Sphaerisporangium rubeum: one gene and its partner. The protein of the gene in region 2 binds, or shares a complex with, the protein of the main gene of each other region. Links are inferred from orthologs where the notes say so. Each region holds a gene or a part of one and is shown on either strand. Other genes may lie near its edges. The genes, in order: uvrA and mfd.

Region 1 (9,339 bases), 3.5 Mb from region 2 along the record:
CGGCGCGATGTTCTGGTTCTTCCGTGACCCCGAGCGGACCCCCGGCACCGGTCTGGTGCTCAGCCCGGCCGACGGCGTGGTGCAGAGCATCGACCCCTGGCCGGACGGCAGGACGCGGGTGGCGATCTTCATGAGCCCGCTGGACGTCCACGTGAACCGCGCGCCGCTGGACGGCACGGTGACATCGGTGACGCACGTCCCCGGCGGCTTCAAGCCCGCCTTCGACAAGGACAGCGACCGCAACGAGCGGGTCGTGTGGCGCTTCGGCACCGCCGTGGGGGACGTCGAGATGGTGCAGATCGCCGGCGCCGTGGCGCGCCGCATCGTGCCGTACCTCGGCGTGGGGGCCAAGGTGGCGCAGGGGGACCGGATCGGGCTGATCCGTTTCGGCTCCCGGGTGGACGTCTATCTTCCTGAAGGGATCGCCCCGGCGGTGACGGTGGGGCAGCGCGTGACGGCAGGGGTGACTCGCGTTGACCATGGCTGACGCCGGATGGTCCATGGACGACATGGACGCGGCCGACGAACCACGAGGACCGGTGGGCAAGGCGTTCCGCCTGTCCGCCGCCGACTCCCTGTCCCTCGGCAACGCGATGTGCGGCTTCCTCGCCGTGTGCGTGCTCGCGTGGTCGGCGATCGGGCAGCTCCAGGCCGAGGGTTCGTTCCGGCCCGACCCGCGCTACTTCGCGACCGCGATCGTGCTGCTGCTGCTCGGCGCGACCTGTGACCTGTTCGACGGCATGGTGGCGCGGCGGTTCCGTGCCTCGGCCATGGGTGCCGAGCTGGACAACCTCGCCGACGTGATCAGCTTCGGGTTCGCCCCGGCGTTCATGGTGGTGGCCTGGGCCGGCTTCTCGCACCGCATGCCGATGCTGGTGGCGCTGTGCGCCGCGGTGTCGGTGCTGCTCGCCGGCGTGGTGCGCCTCGCGCGGTTCGCCTGCGTGAAGACCAAGAGCGGCGACTTCATGGGATTGCCGATCCCCATGGGTGCCATGACGGTGGTGTCCATCGTGCTGCTCTTCCAGGCGTCCTACCTCACGGTGGCCGGGGTGTTCCTGGTGGCGTGGCTCATGGTGAGCCGCATCGAGTACCCCAAGCCGAAGGGCAACCTGCTGGCGGTCGTGCTGGCGTGGATCATGATCAACGTGACGTGCCTGATCATCTGGGCGGCCGACCTGTCCGGTGGCGACGTGCTCATCCAGATCGGCGCCGCCATGCAGATCGCGCTGGTCGCGGCGATTCCGCTCCGCGTGCTGATGTTCAAGCGCGCGCAGCGCAAGGAGCGCAAGGAGACCGAGGCCTCCGTCCGCTGACGGCCCGGACCCGCGCGGGCCCGGCCCCCTGTGAGGGGGCCGGGCCCGCGGCGTGTCCGTGGCCGGGTCACCAGCCGCGGGCCCGCCACTCCGGCAGCGAGGGACGCTCGGCGCCGAGCGTGGTGTCCTTGCCGTGGCCGGGGTACACCCATGTCTCGTCGGGCAGCCGGTCGAAGATCCGCTCCACCACGTCGGTGTAGAGGCTCTCGAACCGGGCCGGGTCGCGCTCGGTGTTGCCGACGCCGCCGGGGAACAGCGAGTCTCCGGTGAAGATGTGGCCGTCGCCGTACAGCAGGGCGATCGAGCCCGGGGTGTGGCCGCGCAGGTGGATGACCTCCAGCGTGACCACGCCGACCGTGACCCGGTCGCCGTGCTCGACCGTGCGGGTGACCGGCACCGGCAGCTCCGGCGCGTCCAGCGAGTGCGCCACCGTCTCGGCGCCGGTCGCCTTGGCGACCTCGGAGAGGGCCAGCCAGTGGTCCTGGTGGCGGTGCGTCGTCACGATCGTGCTGATCGGCATGTCGCCGATCAGGCCGAGCAGCCGGTCGGGCTCGGCCGCGGCGTCGATGAGCAGACCGTCGCCGGTCTCGGCGCACCGCAGCAGATAGGCGTTGTTGCCGAAGTCGCCCACCTCGATCTTGCTGATGCTCAGGCCGGGGACCTCACGCACGTCGGCGGGCCCGTTCGCGGTCACGTCACCGGTGTAGCTCATGGGTACTCCTCGGGTGGGGCGGCCGGGAGGCCGGGCGGCGCCGACGCCGCGGGCCACTTCGGAGCCGCAGGCGGTCTCGCCGCCAGCCTAAGCCCCTCGCCGTCCGCGCGATCACCCCGGCTCGCGTCGTCCCCGGTCAGGCGGCCGGTCAGCCAGGCCAGGACGTACGCCGGTGGGCCCTCCACGACCGGGCCCTCGCCGAGGCCGGTCCAGGAGCGGCCGCCGGCGCGCACCTCGCTCACCGGCCCGCCGTCCCGCGGCCAGCAGGCCAGCGCGTCGTGCAGCTCACGCCGGACGAACGAGGCGGGCCAGTCGGCCCAGGTGTAGCCGGTCCCGAGGTCGGAGTGGTGGATCTCGACCTCACGGAGCCTGCGGGCGAGGATGTACCAGGCCGGGTGCTCCGGCGGCTGCATGCCGCGCACCATGGCGGCCCAGCGTTCCGGCGGCATCGCGGCGACGGCCTGGTCGAGGCGCGCGGTGCTCTCGGCGAGATCGTCGTACTGCTCCTTCATCGCCCGCCCCGCGCCTTCTTCTATCTCGGCGTCCCGCGTCGCCACGTCCGGGTACTGTGGTGTGTACACACCCGTCCTGGCCCAGGTCATCAGATTGAGATGGCTGTCGGCGTTGCGCGCGACGTGCGTGATCAGGTGGCCGCGGGTCCAGCCCGGAAGCAGGGAGGGGGCCGCGACGTCCGGGTCGGAGAGCCGGGCCACGGTGGCGAGCAGCCGGTCGTTGGCCTTGGTGAGCTCGGCCCTGAGGTCGTCGAGAACGGTCATGCACGACATCATCGCGCCAGATGTGAGCGAACGCGCGGCCGCGTCTCATGAAGTGGAAGCGCGCTTTCCCGATGCGCCGCCGCCGGGCCGTCGCGGCGCGGAGAAACTGTCGGACCCCATCGTTAGAGTGACCGCGACTAGTCAGAGGTGGCCTCTCCCGGCTGCCGTGGATCCACACCCCTACCTGAGAGATCTGCCGTGGCCGACCGCTTGATCGTTCGTGGCGCCCGCGAACACAACTTGAAGGACGTCTCGCTGGACCTCCCACGAGACGCTTTGATCGTTTTCACCGGCCTGTCGGGTTCCGGCAAGTCCAGCCTGGCCTTCGACACCATCTTCGCCGAGGGCCAGCGCCGTTACGTCGAGTCGCTGTCGGCCTACGCGCGGCAGTTCCTCGGCCAGATGGACAAACCCGACGTCGATTTCATCGAGGGCCTGTCACCCGCGGTGTCGATCGACCAGAAGTCGACCTCCCGCAACCCCCGGTCCACCGTGGGCACCATCACCGAGGTCTACGACTACCTGCGCCTGCTGTGGGCCCGCATCGGCAAGCCCCACTGCCCGCGCTGCGGCCGTCCCATCGCGCGCCAGACCCCCCAGCAGATCGTGGACCGGGTCATGGAGCTCCCCGAGGGCACCCGCTTCCAGGTGATCGCCCCGGTCGTGCGCGGCCGCAAGGGGGAGTACGCCGAGCTGTTCCGCGAGCTCCAGACCAAGGGCTTCGCCCGCGCCAGGGTGGACGGCACCGTGGTGCGGCTGGAGGAGCCCCCCACGCTGAAGAAGTACGAGAAGCACGACATCGAGGTCATCGTCGACCGGCTGTCGGTCAAGGACGGCTCGCGGCGCCGGCTCAACGACTCGGTGGAGACCGCGCTCCAGCTGTCCGGCGGCACGATCACGCTCGACTTCGTCGACCTGCCCGAGGACGACCCGGGGCGGGAGCGGTTCTACTCCGAGCATCTGTACTGCCCCTACGACGACCTGTCGTTCGAGGAGCTGGAGCCCCGGTCGTTCTCGTTCAACTCGCCGTTCGGCGCCTGTCCCGACTGCACCGGCCTCGGCACCCGCATGGAGGTCGACCCCGACCTCGTGGTTCCCGACCCCGAGCGCACCCTCGGCGACGGCGCCATCGCCCCGTGGGCCGGAGGGCACACCAGTGACTACTTCGTCAGGCTCATCGAGGCGCTCGGCCACGCCGTCGGCTTCGACCTCGACACCCCGTGGGAGCGGCTGACCAAGAAGGCACAGAAGTCCCTGCTGCACGGCCACGACGAGCAGGTCCACGTCCGTTACAGCAACCGGTACGGCCGGCAGCGGTCCTACTACACGACCTTCGAAGGCGTCATCCCGTGGGTGCAGCGGCGCCACGCCGAGGCCGAGAGCGACTCCACGCGCGAGCGCTACGAAGGGTTCATGCGTGAGATCCCCTGTCCGTCCTGCAAGGGTGCGCGGCTCAAGCCGGTGTCCTTGGCCGTCACGGTCAGCGGCCGGTCCATCGCCGACGTCTCGTCGCGGTCCATCGGCGAGTGCGCGGCGTTCCTCGGGTCGCTCGCGCTGTCCGAGCGCGACATGCACATCGCCGAGCGGGTCGTCAAAGAGATCAACGCGCGGCTGGGCTTCCTGCTGGACGTCGGGCTCGACTACCTCACGCTGGACCGCGCGGCCGGCACCCTCGCCGGCGGTGAGGCGCAGCGCATCCGGCTGGCCACCCAGATCGGCTCCGGCCTGGTCGGTGTGCTGTACGTCCTGGACGAGCCGTCCATCGGCCTGCACCAGCGCGACAACCAGCGGCTGCTCGACACCCTGATCCGCCTGCGCGACATGGGCAACACCTTGATCGTCGTGGAGCACGACGAGGACACCATCGCCATGGCCGACTGGGTCGTGGACATCGGGCCCGGCGCCGGTGAGCACGGCGGCCAGGTCGTGGTGTCCGGCACCGTCGAGCAACTCCTGGCCAGCGAGCACTCCCTGACCGGGGCCTACCTGTCGGGCCGCAGGTCCATCGACGTGCCGGCCTCGCGGCGCAAGCGGGACGCCAAGCGCAAGCTGGTGGTCAAAGGCGCGCGGGAGCACAACCTCAAGGGGGTGGACGTCGAGTTCCCGCTCGGGGTGTTCACCGCGGTCACCGGGGTTTCGGGTTCCGGCAAGTCCACGCTGGTCAACGACATCCTGTACGCGGCGCTCGCCAAGGAGCTCAACGGCGCCAAGACCGTGCCGGGCCGCCACTCGCGGGTCACCGGCACCGACCTGGTGGACAAGGTCGTCCACGTCGACCAGAGCCCCATCGGCCGCACCCCGCGGTCCAACCCCGCCACCTACACCGGCGTTTTCGACCACGTGCGCAAGCTGTTCGCGCAGACGACCGAGGCCAAGATCCGCGGCTACCAGCCGGGCCGGTTCAGCTTCAACGTCAAGGGCGGCCGGTGCGAGGCGTGCTCCGGCGACGGCACCATCAAGATCGAGATGAACTTCCTGCCGGACGTCTACGTCCCGTGCGAGGTCTGCCACGGGGCCCGCTACAACCGCGAGACGCTGGAGGTCCACTACAAGGGCAAGACCATCTCCGAGGTGCTCGACATGCCGATCGAGGAGGCGCTGGAGTTCTTCGACGCCATCCCCGCGATCAAGCGCCACCTCAAGACCCTCAACGACGTCGGCCTCGGGTACGTCCGGCTGGGCCAGCCCGCCACCACGCTGTCCGGCGGCGAGGCGCAGCGGGTCAAGCTGGCGTCCGAGCTCCAGCGGCGGTCCACCGGCCGCACGGTCTACGTGCTGGACGAGCCCACCACGGGCCTGCACTTCGAGGACATCCGCAAGCTCCTCGGGGTGCTCGGCCGCCTGGTGGACGGCGGGAACACCGTGATCGTCATCGAGCACAACCTCGACGTGATCAAGACCGCCGACTGGCTCATCGACATGGGCCCCGAGGGCGGCTCACGTGGCGGCCAGGTGCTCGCCACCGGCACCCCCGAGCAGGTCGCCGAGGTCGAGGACAGCCACACCGGCCGCTTCCTGAGCAAGATCCTGACGACCTGATTCCCCGGTTTCAGCCCAGCCAACTGATGAAAGGTTCAACCGTCTCGTCGGACCAGGTGGCTTCTGGCGTGCGCATCCACCTTCAGGAGGTCGGACAACGCACTCCTGGCCACCTGTCTCTGATGAAATCTTCAATGATCTGTGTAATTTGAGCCGGACGTTATGCGGGTTCGTCCATACTTCCTGAGTCGGTCGCGGCTCGACGTGAACCACATCCGATCGAGGGCCGTACCGGATGTACCACCTCAAGGAAGGCGAACGATGACGGAGATGGAAACGACTCGGCGCGCGGTCATGACCGGCGCCGGTGGCGCGGGCCTCGCCGTGGTGCTCGCCGCGTGCGGCGGCGGCGCCACGCCGGCCGACGGTGGCGCCTCGGCGGCCCCTCCGGCCGGCGACGCGGCACCGTCCGGCGACGCGGCGGCCGGAGCCGCCGGAGGGCTGGCCGCCACCGCGGACATCCCCGTGGGTGGCGGCAAGGTCTTCAAGGCCGAGAAGGTCGTCGTCACCCAGCCGGCCGAGGGCGAGTTCAAGGCCTTCGACGCGATCTGCACCCACAAGCAGTGCCCGGTCGGCTCGGTGAGCGACGGCAGCATCATCTGCCCCTGCCACAACAGCCGGTTCAGCATCACCGACGGCTCCGTCCAGTCCGGCCCGGCCGAACAGGCCCTGGCCGAGAAGCCCATCAAGGTCGAGGCCGGCACCATCGCCCTGGCCTGACCCCGCTTCTCCCGCCCACCCGCGACGGTCCCCGGCGCCGCCGCTCTCCGGACAAGGCGCCGCACAAGCCGCCGGCGACTCCCCCGGCATGCCGGGAGGGGGGCCGCCGGCGGATGCGGGTCGCTTTCTGTTGGTGTGTCCTGTGCGAAGGTCATGGGAGTGGGCCGGGGACCCCTACGAGGGGTTCGGCGGCCCTGAAGTGTCGGCGGGGGCGGATAGTCTTTCGGTTGTGGTCAGACCCGCGAACACCCCCCTGAGTTACCGGCCCGAGCCCGGCTCGGTTCCTGAGTCGCCAGGGGTCTACCGGTTCAGGGACGCTCATGGCCGGGTGATCTACGTCGGCAAGGCGAAGAATCTGCGGCAGCGGCTCAACTCCTACTTCGCCGACTTCGCCGGGCTGCATCCCCGCACCCAGACCATGCTCACGACGGCCGCGCGTGTCGACTGGACGGTGGTCGGCACCGAGGTCGAGGCGCTCCAGCTCGAATACTCCTGGATCAAGGAGTTCGACCCTCGCTTCAACGTCAAGTACCGCGACGACAAGTCCTATCCCTATCTCGCCGTCACCATGGGGGAGGACTTTCCCCGGGTCCAGGTCCTGCGCGGCGCCAAACGCAAGGGCACCCGCTACTTCGGTCCCTACTCCCACGCCTGGGCGATCCGCGAGACCGTCGACCTGCTGCTGCGGGTCTTCCCCATCCGCACCTGCTCGGCGGGGGTGTTCAAGCGCGCGGGCCAGATCGGCAGGCCCTGCCTGCTCGGCTACATCGACAAGTGCTCGGCCCCTTGCGTCGGCAGGGTCACCCCCGAGGAGCACCGCGAGCTGGCCGCGGACTTCTGCGACTTCATGGCCGGCAACACCGGCCGGTTCATCAGGCGCATCGAGCGCGACATGCGCGAGGCCGCGGCCGCCGAGGAGTTCGAGCGCGCGGCGCGGCTGCGCGACGACGTCCAGGCGCTGCGGCGGGCCCTTGAGAAGCAGGCCGTGGTCCTCGGCGAGGACACCGACTGCGACGTCGTGGCTCTCGCCGAGGACCCTCTGGAAGCCGCCGTCCAGGTGTTCTACGTGCGCGGTGGCCGCATACGCGGGCAGCGAGGCTGGGTGACCGGCGAGATCGAGGAGGCCGGCCCCGGCGAGCTGGTGGAGCACTTCCTGCTCCAGATGTACGCCGAGGCGGCCCCGGAGGCGGTGCCCCGTGAGGTGCTGGTGCCGGCCATGCCGCCGGAGGCCGGCGCGCTGGCCGAGCTGCTCGGTGAGCGCCGCGGCGGCCGGGTCGAGGTGCGGGTCCCCCGGCGCGGCGACAAGCGCACGCTGCTGGAGACGGTCGAGCGCAACGCCAAGGAGGCCCTGCTCCAGCACAAGCTGCGCCGGGCCAGCGACCTCACCACCCGCAGCAGGGCCCTGCAGGAGATCGCCGACGCGCTCGGCCTCGACCAGGCGCCGCTGCGCATCGAGTGCTACGACGTGTCCCACCTGCAGGGTGACGACGTGGTCGCCTCCATGGTCGTCTTCGAGGACGGGCTGGCGCGCAAGGCCGAGTACCGCCGGTTCGCGATCCGCGGCATGGCGGGGCAGGGCGACGTCGCGTCCATCTACGAGGTCATCAGCCGCCGTTTCAAGCGCTACCTGGAGGAGCGCGTGGCCGGTGGCGAGCTGGACCCCGAGCCGATCGACCCCGACACCGGCAGGCCCCGCAAGTTCGCCTACCCTCCCAACCTGGTCGTCGTGGACGGTGGCCCCGCGCAGGTGGCCGCCGCGCAGCGCGCGCTCGACGAGCTCGGCGTGGACGACGTCGCGGTGAGCGGCCTCGCCAAGCGTCTTGAGGAGGTCTGGCTCCCCGGCGACGACCAGCCGGTGATCCTGCCGAGGTCCAGCGAGGGTCTTTATCTCCTGCAGAGGGTCCGTGACGAGGCCCACCGCTTCGCCATCGCCTACCATCGGGCCAAGCGCGCCAAGTCGGTGACGGAAAGCGCCCTGGACGACATCCGCGGCCTGGGTGCGGCGCGCAAACAGGCGCTGCTCCGGCACTTCGGATCCGTCAAACGGCTGCGTGACGCCACCGCCGAAGAGATCCAGCAGGTCCCTGGCATCGGCCGCTCCACGGCCGAGACCATCGTCGCGGCGCTGAAGGGGGAGAGCACGTGACCGCACACAACGACCCAGACCACACACCCATCTCACCCGGCTCCGGCCGGAGTCCCGACGCCGCGGCGGCCGGAGGCGCCTCGGCGCCAGGTGAGCCCGAGGACAGCACGTCCCGTCAGGGATCCGGTGGTGGCGCCGCCGAAGGGGCCGGTGGGACGGCCGACGCCGGGGACACCGCCGTCGTGATCGTCACGGGGATGTCGGGGGCGGGTGAGTCCGAGGACAGCACGTTCCGGCAGGGATCCGGTGGTGGCGCCGCCGAGGGGGCCGGTGGGACGGCCGACGCCGGGGACACCGCGTTCGTGATCGTCACGGGGATGTCGGGGGCGGGGCGCAGCACGGCGGCCAAGGCTCTGGAGGATCTCGGCTGGTTCGTGATCGACAATCTGCCGCCTGGCATGTTGTTCGCCATGGCCGAGGAGGCGGGGCGGGTGCAGCTCGACACCGACAAGGTGGCGGCTGTGGTGGACGTGCGGAGCATGGCGTTCACGACCGACCTGAACACCGCGATCGAGGAGCTCGAAGGCCGCGGCGTCGGGGTGCGGGTGGTGTTCCTCGAGGCGAGCGACGAGGAGCTCGTCCGCAGGTTCGAGGCGGTGCGGCGTCCGCACCCGTTGCAGGGTGACGGCCGCC
Region 2 (10,045 bases):
CCACCGGCACCGCCGCGGCGGCGAGCCTCGCACGGCTCCTGACCATCAGGTGGACCATCGCGACCGCGAGCCCGATCCACAGCCCGCGGTTCAGGGAGTACACCACCGGCACGGCCGCCGCCGCGACCACGACGACGCACAGCACCCGCCGTCGCGGTCCGCCGTACACCCACCAGCCCACCACGAACCAGATCAGCAGCACCGAGCAGTTGCCACCCCAGGCGTTGGCCCACTCGAACGGCGCCTCGGGCCGCGGCGCGGCGTGTCCCAGCACGTGCTGCGTCTGCGCGGCGGTCGGGTGAATCAGGTTCCGGACGAACGGGTTCCCGCTGACCCACTCGGGGAGCACCATCTCGACCGGCGAGGTGAACTCGAACCGTGGCGCGAGCACCCCGAGCAGTCCCCCCGCCACGGTGGTGAGGAACAGCGCACCCATCATGCGCACGAGCGCGCGCTGGGGCAGCTCGGCCTCGGTCAGGTTCGCCAGGTACAGCACGAGCACGACGAGCGACACATAGAGGACGAGCCGCATCAGGTAGCCCGCGATCCGTCCCGTGCCGAGCTCCCCGTACGTGCCTGGCGGAGTCTCCGCCAGCATCGCGGCGCTGACGGCGTACCCCGCGACCAGCAGCAGCCACAGCCCCATCCCCTTGGGGACGACGACCGGCCGCCGCCGCCACAGGACCAGCCCCATCGGCACCGCGAGCACCACGACCGCCAGCCCGCCGAACCCGAGGGCCCACCACACCGGGTACCCCACGAGCAGCGCCGCGACCGGCCACGCCACGCGACCCGGCCGGGTGGACGCCGCCGCGGCACGCGGCGCGGCGAAGGGACGGGTGACGGCGGTCACGACTCACCACGGGGCAGCGCGGCCGGGGAAGGCAGGAGGATCACGCCGAGCGCGGCGGTGTCGGTGCGGCGGAGCTGGCGTACGGCGTGCGCGAGCTGGGTCGCGCGCGCGGCGCGGCTCTCCACGAGCAGGACGGCGGCGTCGGCCCGCGCCGTACGGTCGGTGCGGACCCAGATCGGAGCGAGCCCGGTGAGGGCCACTCTGAGGTCGTCGGCGATGGGCTCGGGGTCGGTGCCGGGGGTGACGCTGCGGACGAGGAGCTCGCCGCCGTCACGCAGATGGGTGGCGACGGCCATGGCGAGCTCGCGCAGCTCACGCGCGTTCTCACCTTCGCACAGCACCGGCAGGCCGGTGAGCCGCTCCACGTCGGCGGCGGTGCGCAGCCTCGTGTCGAAGCGGTCGCGGACCATGGCGACCCCGGCGCCGGCGAGCAGGCCGAGGAACAGGCCGCTGCCGAAGTACAGCGGGGGCCGGGGTGCGGCCGGCGCGGCGGGGGGACGCGCGTCGGTGATGACCTGGCCGGGGGTGACGGCGATGGTCTTCAGCGCGTCCTGCTTGGCGGTGAGGGTGAGGATCTGGCGGTTCAGGACGCTCTGCCGCTGCACGGCGATGACGCGCTCGGCCGAGCCGGCGGCCAGGCGGGAGAGGCCGGTGACGGTGGCGGACAACTGCGTGCCTGCCTCGCGGAGCTTGGCGGCGAGCACCTTGAGCTGAGCGGCGACTGCCTGGTTGGCGGCGGCGGCGCGCTGGCTGAGGTAGGCCTTGGCGAAGGCCTGCGCGCCTGCGGCGGCGCTCACCGGGTCGCCTGAGGCGTACGAAACGGTGAGAACGGCCGAGTTCGGCGGCACGGTGACGGTGACGCGCTCGCGTAACGCCGTCGGGTCGTCGATCTTCAACATGCGGGCCGCACGGGCCGCCACCACCGCGGAACGCGCGACATGTGCCTCGGTGTCGAGGTTGAGCGGCTCGCGCTGACGTGGCGTGACCGGGTTGGTCTGATCCTGCACCCCGGTCGGGGACACGAGCACCTCGGCCGTCGCGACGTACGTCGGCGGCGTGGCGGCCAGCGCGACCCCGCCGGCGCACAACCCGGCGATCAGGCACCCGGTGACGGCCGCGCGCCGCCGCAGCAGCATGGGGCCGATCTCGGCCCTGGGGCTGGCGGTGGCCGGCTGGCTCATGGATCAGAAACGCCTCTCGGTACGGGGGCCGGCCGTCCCGCTCGACGCGGGGTGCTCGGGTGTCTTCACTGCGGTGGTGCGGGGGTGTCCCGGTGCGGTGGTGAGGAGGTGTCCCACGGCCGTGCCGGGATGTTCTGCGGCGGCGGTGCTCGGGTCGTGCAAGGGGTGGTGCCGGGGTGTTCTGCTCCGGCCGTGCGGTGCTGTGCAGGCGTTTCACGGTGGCTGTGCTCAGGAGTCCCACAAGGGTGCTCAGATGTTTTCGCGGCGGTGTCGGATTCGGTGTCGGATTGACAGAACTATAGGCGCGCCGGCATGTCCCGGGGGCCGGATATCGGCTTTTTCCTGGAGGTTGGCTGACCGTCTCTGACCCTTATGGTCGGACATTTCCATAATTGTGTAGACGCAGCTCAGCAGGAGGGTGCCGAGTTTCCCCCACTTGTGCGGCGATTAGTGGGAAGGTGATTAACAGCCTTCCGGGGGGAAACCGTATAAGGGGGTTTGGCCGCCTTGCGAAAAGTGACGGGAATATGGGTTTTCGGCGCCGGCATCCTCGCCGCCTGCGGCCTGCTCGTCTACACCATGGCGGCCGTGCGTCCCGGCCGGGACACCACGGGCCGGCCTCCTGTCGCCGCCGCCGGCATCCCCGGCGACACCCCTCGCTGCGCCGCCACGGCCAAGCTCATCCCGAGTTGCGGCGCCTGGTGGGGTGTGGCCCCTGACGTCTTCGGCGGGCTTCCCCCGGCCAAGGCCCTGGCCGCCGCCGAGGAACGCATGGGCCGCAAAGCCGACATCGTGCACGTCTACCACCGCGGCGGCGACGCCTTCCCCACCCGCGCGGAACGCCGCCTCGCACGCACCCGCCTGCTGCTCGTCAACTGGAAGCCGTCCGTGCACCACACCTGGGCCGAGATCGCCGCCGGCGCCGTGGACCACCGCATCGACCGCCTGGCCGACTCGATCAAGCGCCACCTGCCGCACCGGTTCTTCCTGACCGTCCACCACGAGCCCGAGAACGACGTACGGCCCCGTCCGGGCTCCGGCATGACCGCCGACGACTACGCCGCGATGTACCGCCACGTCGTCCTGCGCCTACGCTCCGAAGGCGTCAGGAACGCCGTCACCGTCATGACCTACATGGGGGCCCCCAACTGGGCCACCAAGCCGTGGTTCGAACGCCTCTACCCCGGCGACGACGTCGTCGACTGGATCGGCGTCGACCCCTACGCCGACCGCCGCGTCGACGACTTCGCCACCCTGATCGACAAGATCCGTCCCGACCACGCCAAATGGCCGGGTTTCTACCGCTGGACCCAGGCCCGCTTCCCCGCCAAACCCATCATGATCGCCGAATGGGGTGCCTTCCCCCGCCAGGACGACCCCCACTTCAAGACCACCTTCTTCAACACCGTCCGCCGCCAGATCCGTGGCTACCCCCAGATCAAGGCCCTCGTCTACTTCGACTCCCCGAGAGCCCCGAGAGGCGACACCCGCTTCGACACCACCCCGGACACCGCACGCGCCTTCACCGAACTGGCCCGCGCTCCTTACTTCAGCTCCACCCCGGTACCCGGCGACTGACCGTGCTCACGGAAGGGCTCACAGAAGGGCTCACGGAAGGGCTCAGGACGGGCTCACCTGAGCCAGCCACCCGAGCGCAGCAGCGCGAGCACCCTGTCGACGGCCTGGCCGACCGGCACGCCGGTGGTGTCGATGGCGAGGTCGGCGTCGTCCGGCGTCTCGTAGGGGTCGGAGACGCCGGTGAACTCGGGGATCAGACCGGCGCGGGCCTTGGCGTACAGCCCCTTGCGGTCTCTGCGTTCGCACTCCTCCAGGGGGGTGGAGATGTGGACGAGCAGGAAGTCCGCGCCTACGCCTTCGACCATGTGGCGGACCTCGGCGCGGGTGGCGGCGTACGGCGCGATGGGTGCGCAGATGGCGAGGCCGCCGTGCCGTGCGACCTCCGAGGCGACGAAGCCGATTCTGCGGATGTTGAGGTCGCGGTCCTGCTTGGTGAACGTGAGTCCGGACGACAGGAGTCGGCGGACCTCGTCGCCGTCCAGGTAGGAGAGGGTGCGGGTGCCGTCTTCGAGGAGCGCGTCGCGCAGGCCTCTGGCCACGGTGGACTTGCCGGAGCCGGAGAGGCCGGTGAAGAAGACGACGACGCCGCGGCGGTGCGGGGGGCCGGGGAGCGTCACGGGCTCCGGAGCGGCGATGTGCTCCTCGGCGCCGTAGGCGGTCGCCACGTGTTCGCGCAGCTCCAGGTCGATCTCCGGCTCGCGGGGGGCCAGGGGGACGGCGGCGAGAAGGGTGCCGGCGGGGAGGCGGTCGCGGGCCTTGAGCGCCGCGCGGACGACGGCGGGGCCCTTCTCGCCGTACGCGAGGGGGAGAAGCAGGATCGTGGCGTCCAGCTCGCGCGCGGTGGCCGTGATCTCGTCCAGGTCGTCCAGCGGGCCACGCATGGTGACGGCCAGCAGGGGAGCACCGGCCTGGTCCTTGATCTGGTCCGGCGTGAGCCGCAGCCGCGCGAACGGCCCGTGTTCCGGAGCTCCGAGAGAGGTCACGGGGCCGGCCACCAGGCCATGGTCGCGTTCGGTCACGGTGAGCGTCGCGACCCCGGCCCCTTCCGGGTCACGCAGCACAAGCTCCTGTCCCGCCGTCACCGGGTGATCGTCCGGCACCTCGAGCGTGATCGGATCCGGCCACGGCGTGCCGTCCGCGAGCCTGCCGGTCTCCTCCACGGAGACGACGTCCGCCGCCCCCATGAACCCGGTCAACGGCGCGAACACACCGGACAACAGCAACTCGAGGTCGGCGAGCTCCCGCTCGCCGGGAGTCCACTCCAGATCAGCCACCGGCACAGGATATTTGCATCGCGGCCTGGTGCGTGGTGGTCGGCGGTGACGGGGATGGTCAGATGAGGCGTGCGAAGTGGTTCTGGGGTTTGCGGATGACGAGGGTGATCTCGTCGTGGGTGGTGGGGAGGCGGCCCGCGGTGAGTTTGGAGAGGGCCTGGCAGGCGGCTCTGGTCAGGGGTGCGTGGGGGCCTCGCAAGGCGGAGCCGCTGGTGGCGCTGTAGTCCTCGGCGATCATCAGGCCGCGCATCAGGCAGTAGGAGTGGAGGCCTTCCCGGGAGGCGACCTGTTCGTAGACGGCGGGGAGGGGGCCGACGGCGTCTTCGGGGGCCAGGTGGGGCCACAGGAGGCGGCGGGTCCAGCCGGGGAGCAGGCGGTCGTAGCAGCCGTAGGCGGTGTCGCGGTCTCTCATGCGGATGAGGAGCAGGCCGCCGGGACGCAGCGCGTTGACCATGCGGTCCAGGACGAGCTCGGCGTGGTGGACGCGCTCCAGGAGGAACGGCACGTGGACCACGTCGAAGGTGCGGGGGAGCAGGGGAGCGTCGCGCAGGTCGCCGAGGAAGCGCGCGTCGAGGTCGGTACGTGAGTGGACGGCGTCGCGGACCTCGGGGAGGTCCTCGTCTATGCCGGTGAGGCGGGTCTCCACGCGGTCGAGCTCGATGGTGTCTCCCCGGCCGCAGCCGGCGATGAGGATGTCGAGCCGGCGGCCGAGGTGCTCGGTCCACAGCTCGCGGATGCGGAGGCTGAACACGTCGCCTTGGGTGGCGGGCCACCATCGAACCTCAGACATGCCACCCAGGGTAGTCAGTCGATCTCTCTGTGTGGGCTACTTGGGCCGCTCGGCGGCTTTCCGCGCCGGGAGGCTCCCCACAGTCCGGACGCGCTGCACCGATATTTCGGTACATGCACCGACATGAGCATCGGTGCGGCTCTGCTCCATGTGCGGTTCGCTGTGTGTCGGAGAGGTGCGGTAGTGGAATGAGTGGAAATTTCGGTACACGGGACACAGAGGTGGTTCCCGGCGTGGCGGGGGCCGGGGGGAAGTAGCCTTGAGGGGGTCCCGGTGGCCTGTGGAGCCGGGGATCACGCGTGCCGCCCCCTGCGCTGTGGCCGGCCGGTGGCGCGCGGCCAAGTCGTCACGTGGAGCATTCATGGCCGCACCAGGCCGTCCGCGAGGCGAGCGGAGGCGGCGTGATCATGTGGGGGCATTTCTGAGATGAGTCTTTCCGGGCTGCTCGACCTTGTCGTGGCCGAACAACCTCTCGCCGGTGTGCTGGAGCGCACCGGCGAGGACATCGACCTGATCGCGCCACCCGCGCTGCGGCCGTTCGCGGTCGCGGCGCTGGCGCGGCACCGGCCGGTGCTGGCGATCACGGCCACCGGCCGTGAGGCCGAGGACCTCGCCGCCGCGCTCACGGGGCTCGTGGGTGAGCACACCGTGGCGGTGTTCCCCGCCTGGGAGACGTTGCCGCACGAGCGGCTGTCCCCCCGCAGCGACACCGTGGGCCAGCGGCTCGCGGTGCTGCGCCGGCTCGCGCACCCGGTGCAGGGAGATCCCGCCGCCGGCCCGCTCGGCGTGGTGGTGGCCCCGATCCGGGCCCTGCTGCAGCCCTTGGTGAGCGGGCTCGGCGACCTGACCCCGGTACGGCTGCGCGCGGGGGACGACGCCGAGCTGGACGAGGTCGTGGACCTGCTGGTCGCGGGGGGCTACCACCGGGTGGACATGGTGGAGAAGCGCGGCGAGGTGGCCGTGCGCGGCGGTCTGCTCGACGTCTTCCCGCCGACCGAGGAGCACCCGCTGCGCCTTGAGTTCTGGGGTGACACCGTCGAGGAGATCCGCTGGTTCAAGGTCGCCGACCAGCGCTCCCTGGAGGTCGCCGAGGACGGCCTGTTCGCGGCCCCGTGCCGTGAGCTGCTGCTCACCGACGAGGTCAGGACCCGCGCCAGGGATCTCGCCGAGCGGTACCCGGCGCTGAAGGAGACCCTCGACCAGCTCGCCGACGGCATCCCCGTGGAAGGCATGGAGGCGTTCGCGCCGGCCCTGGTGGACGGCATGGAGCTGCTGATCGACCACCTGCCGTCCCGCGCGTCGGTGTTCGTCTGCGACCCCGAGCGCATCCGCGGCCGCGCGGTGGAGCTGGTCGCGACCAGCCAGGAGTTCCTCGAAGCGTCCTGGATCAACGCGGCGGCCGGCGGCGAGGCCCCCATCGACCTCGGCGCGGCGGCGTTCCGCTCGCTGCGCGAGGTGCGCGACCACGCGCGTGAGCTCGGCCGGCCGTGGTGGACGATCGCGCCGTTCGCGGCGACCGACGCCGAGGGGGCCGGCCGTCCCGACGACGAGGACGCGCTGGACCGCGGCGACCGGGTGGAGCTCACGGTCCGCGAGGTGGAGTCGTACCGCGGCGACACCCAGCGGGCTCTCGGCGACATCAAGGGCTGGCTCGGCGACGGCCGCTCGGTCGTGCTGCTCAGCGAGGGCCACGGCCCGGCCGAGCGCATCGTGGAGCTGCTGCGCGGCGTGGACGTCGCCGCGCGCCTCGTGCCGGGGCTCGACGAGGCCCCCGGCAGGGACGTCGTGCACGTCACCACGGGCCGCATCGAGCACGGTTTCATCTCCGCCACGGTCGCCGTGCTCACCCACCTGGACCTGGTGGGCCAGAAGGCCTCGACCAAGGACATGCGCCGCCTGCCGTCCCGCCGCCGCAACATGGTGGACCCGCTGCAGCTCAAGGTCGGCGACCACGTGGTGCACACCCAGCACGGCGTCGGCCGGTACGTCGAGATGGTGCAGCGCTCGGTGCAGGGTGCCACACGCGAGTACCTCGTGATCGAGTATGCCAAGGGTGACCGGCTGTACGTGCCCACCGACCAGCTCGACGAGGTCACCCGGTACGTCGGCGGCGAGTCCCCCTCGCTGAACCGCATGGGTGGCGCCGACTGGGCCAAGGCCAAGTCGCGAGCGCGCAAGGCCGTCAAGGAGATCGCCGGCGAGCTGATCCGCCTGTACAGCGCACGCATGGCCTCTCCCGGCCACTCCTTCGGCGCCGACACCCCGTGGCAGCGCGAGATGGAGGACGCCTTCCCGTACGCCGAGACCGGCGACCAGCTCGAAGCCATCGACGAGGTCAAGCGCGACATGGAGCGCTCGATCCCGATGGACCGGCTGATCTGCGGCGACGTCGGCTACGGCAAGACCGAGATCGCGGTGCGCGCGGCGTTCAAGGCCGTGCAGGACGGCAAGCAGGTCGCGGTGCTCGTGCCGACGACCCTGCTGGTGCAGCAGCACCTGTCGACGTTCGGCGAGCGGTTCGCGAGCTTCCCCGTGATGGTGAAACCGGTGTCGCGGTTCCAGACCGACGGCGAGGTGCGCGCCACGCTGGAGGGCCTGCGCGACGGCGGTGTGGACATCGTGATCGGCACCCACCGGCTGCTCAACCCGGACGTGCGGTTCAAGGACCTCGGCCTGATCATCGTGGACGAGGAGCAGCGCTTCGGCGTCGAGCACAAAGAGGCCATGAAGCACATGCGCACCCAGGTGGACGTGCTCGCCATGTCCGCCACCCCGATCCCCCGCACGCTGGAGATGGGCCTCACCGGCATCCGTGAGATGTCCACCATCCTCACGCCGCCGGAGGAGCGCCACCCCATCTTGACCTTCGTCGGCCCGTACGACGAGAAGCAGATCGCCGCCGCGGTGCGTCGTGAGCTGATGCGCGACGGCCAGGTGTTCTTCGTGCACAACCGCGTGTCGTCCATCAACCGTGTCGCGGCGCGGCTGCGTGAGCTCGTGCCTGAGGCGAGCGTCGCGGTGGCGCACGGCCAGATGAACGAGGCGCAGCTCGAGAAGATCATGGTGGGGTTCTGGGAGCGCGAGTACGACGTGCTGGTCAGCACCACGATCGTCGAGTCCGGCCTGGACATCCCGAACGCCAACACCTTGATCGTGGACCGCGCCGACAACTACGGCCTCTCGCAGCTCCACCAGCTGCGCGGCCGGGTGGGCCGTGGCCGCGAGCGGGGCTACGCCTACTTCCTCTATCCGCCGGAGGCGCCGCTCACCGAGACGGCGCACGAGCGGCTCGCGACGATCGCGCAGCATACCGAGATGGGTGCCGGCATGTACGTCGCGATGAAGGACCTGGAGATCCGCGGTGCCGGCAACATCCTCGGCGCCGAGCAGTCCGGCCACATCGCGGGGGTCGGTTTCGACCTGTACGTCCGCATGATGGCCGAGGCGGTGCAGGAGCAGAAGGCCAAGCTCGCCGGCGAGGAGGTCGCCGAGGAGCGCGCGGACGTCAAGGTCGAGCTGCCGGTCAACGCGCACATCCCGCACGACTACGTGACGTCGGAACGGCTGCGGCTCGAGGCGTACAAGCGTCTCGCGGCGGTCGGCGGGGACGACGACATCACCGCGGTGCGCGAGGAGCTGGTCGACCGGTACGGCCGTCCGCCGCAGGAGGTCGACAACCTGCTCCAGGTCGCGAGTTTCCGCGTGCGGGCCCGCAGGGCCGGGCTGACCGACGTCGCGTTGCAGGGGCAGTACATCCGGTTCGCTCCGGTCTCCCTGAAAGATTCGCAGCGGGTGCGGCTGGACCGGCTGTATCCGAAGTCGGTCTACAAGGCCGCCGCCGGCACGCTGCTCGTGCCGGTGCCGAAGACCAAGCCGGTCGGCGGCCGTCCGCTGCACGACCTCGAGCTGCTCACGTGGTGCGGTGACCTGGTGGACGCCATGTTCCTCCAGACCGCGCAGGCGGCCGGCCGGTGAACCGCCGGGCCGCCGTGGCGGCCGGTGACCGCACTCGCGGGTTTGAGTAGAGTTACCCGCGTCTGTTGAAGGGACCTCACGTGAAGTCGAACGCTGTGCGCGTGCTGCTGGCCGCGGTGGCCGCGGGTGTCGCGCTGACCGCCTGCTCCTCGTCCCCGGTCGGGGTCGGCACGGCGGCCACGATCGGCGACGCCCGGATCACCTCCAAGGAGCTGACCGCGGACGTCACCGAGTACCGTGCCGCGCTGCAGAAGGCCAAGATCCCCGAGAGCCAGCTCCAGATCGAGTCGGTGCCGAAGGCCGTGCTGCTGCAGCTGATCAACTTCAGGCAGTTCGAGCAGTTCGCGGCGCGCAACGGCCTCACGGTCACCGAGGGCGACGTGGACAAGTTCAT

Evidence for each region.
Region 1: the proteins of mfd (region 2) and uvrA are in contact, whole or in part, in a crystal structure (PDB 4DFC), measured with the Escherichia coli proteins. The link is inferred for Sphaerisporangium rubeum from one-to-one orthologs.

The regions. Positions count from the first base shown.
Region 1 is NZ_JACHIU010000001.1:3,373,952-3,383,290, forward strand. What follows is about bases 2,651-6,040. They hold uvrA (excinuclease ABC subunit UvrA), read left to right. Parts: upstream 2,651-2,999; coding sequence 3,000-5,840; downstream 5,841-6,040. Other genes in these bases: BJ992_RS14525 (maleylpyruvate isomerase family mycothiol-dependent enzyme), read right to left, coding at 2,651-2,801. Also shown: BJ992_RS14510 (phosphatidylserine decarboxylase), read left to right, coding at 1-487; pssA (CDP-diacylglycerol--serine O-phosphatidyltransferase), read left to right, coding at 480-1,313; BJ992_RS14520 (MBL fold metallo-hydrolase), read right to left, coding at 1,381-2,025; more of BJ992_RS14525, read right to left, coding at 2,022-2,650; BJ992_RS14535 (Rieske (2Fe-2S) protein), read left to right, coding at 6,102-6,560; excinuclease ABC subunit UvrC, read left to right, coding at 6,760-8,706; RNase adapter RapZ, read left to right, coding at 8,904-9,339. UniProt on the Escherichia coli protein: The UvrABC repair system catalyzes the recognition and processing of DNA lesions. UvrA is an ATPase and a DNA-binding protein. A damage recognition complex composed of 2 UvrA and 2 UvrB subunits scans DNA for abnormalities.
Region 2 is NZ_JACHIU010000001.1:6,842,432-6,852,476, reverse strand. Bases 5,756-9,851 are described here. They hold mfd (transcription-repair coupling factor), read left to right. Parts: upstream 5,756-6,102; coding sequence 6,103-9,651; downstream 9,652-9,851. Other genes in these bases: BJ992_RS28915 (SurA N-terminal domain-containing protein), read left to right, coding at 9,732-9,851. Also shown: BJ992_RS28945 (hypothetical protein), read right to left, coding at 1-853; BJ992_RS28940 (YveK family protein), read right to left, coding at 850-2,034; BJ992_RS28935 (glycoside hydrolase family 26 protein), read left to right, coding at 2,551-3,612; cysC (adenylyl-sulfate kinase), read right to left, coding at 3,666-4,877; BJ992_RS28925 (class I SAM-dependent methyltransferase), read right to left, coding at 4,945-5,676; more of BJ992_RS28915, read left to right, coding at 9,852-10,045. UniProt on the Escherichia coli protein: Couples transcription and DNA repair by recognizing RNA polymerase (RNAP) stalled at DNA lesions. Mediates ATP-dependent release of RNAP and its truncated transcript from the DNA, and recruitment of nucleotide excision repair machinery to the damaged site.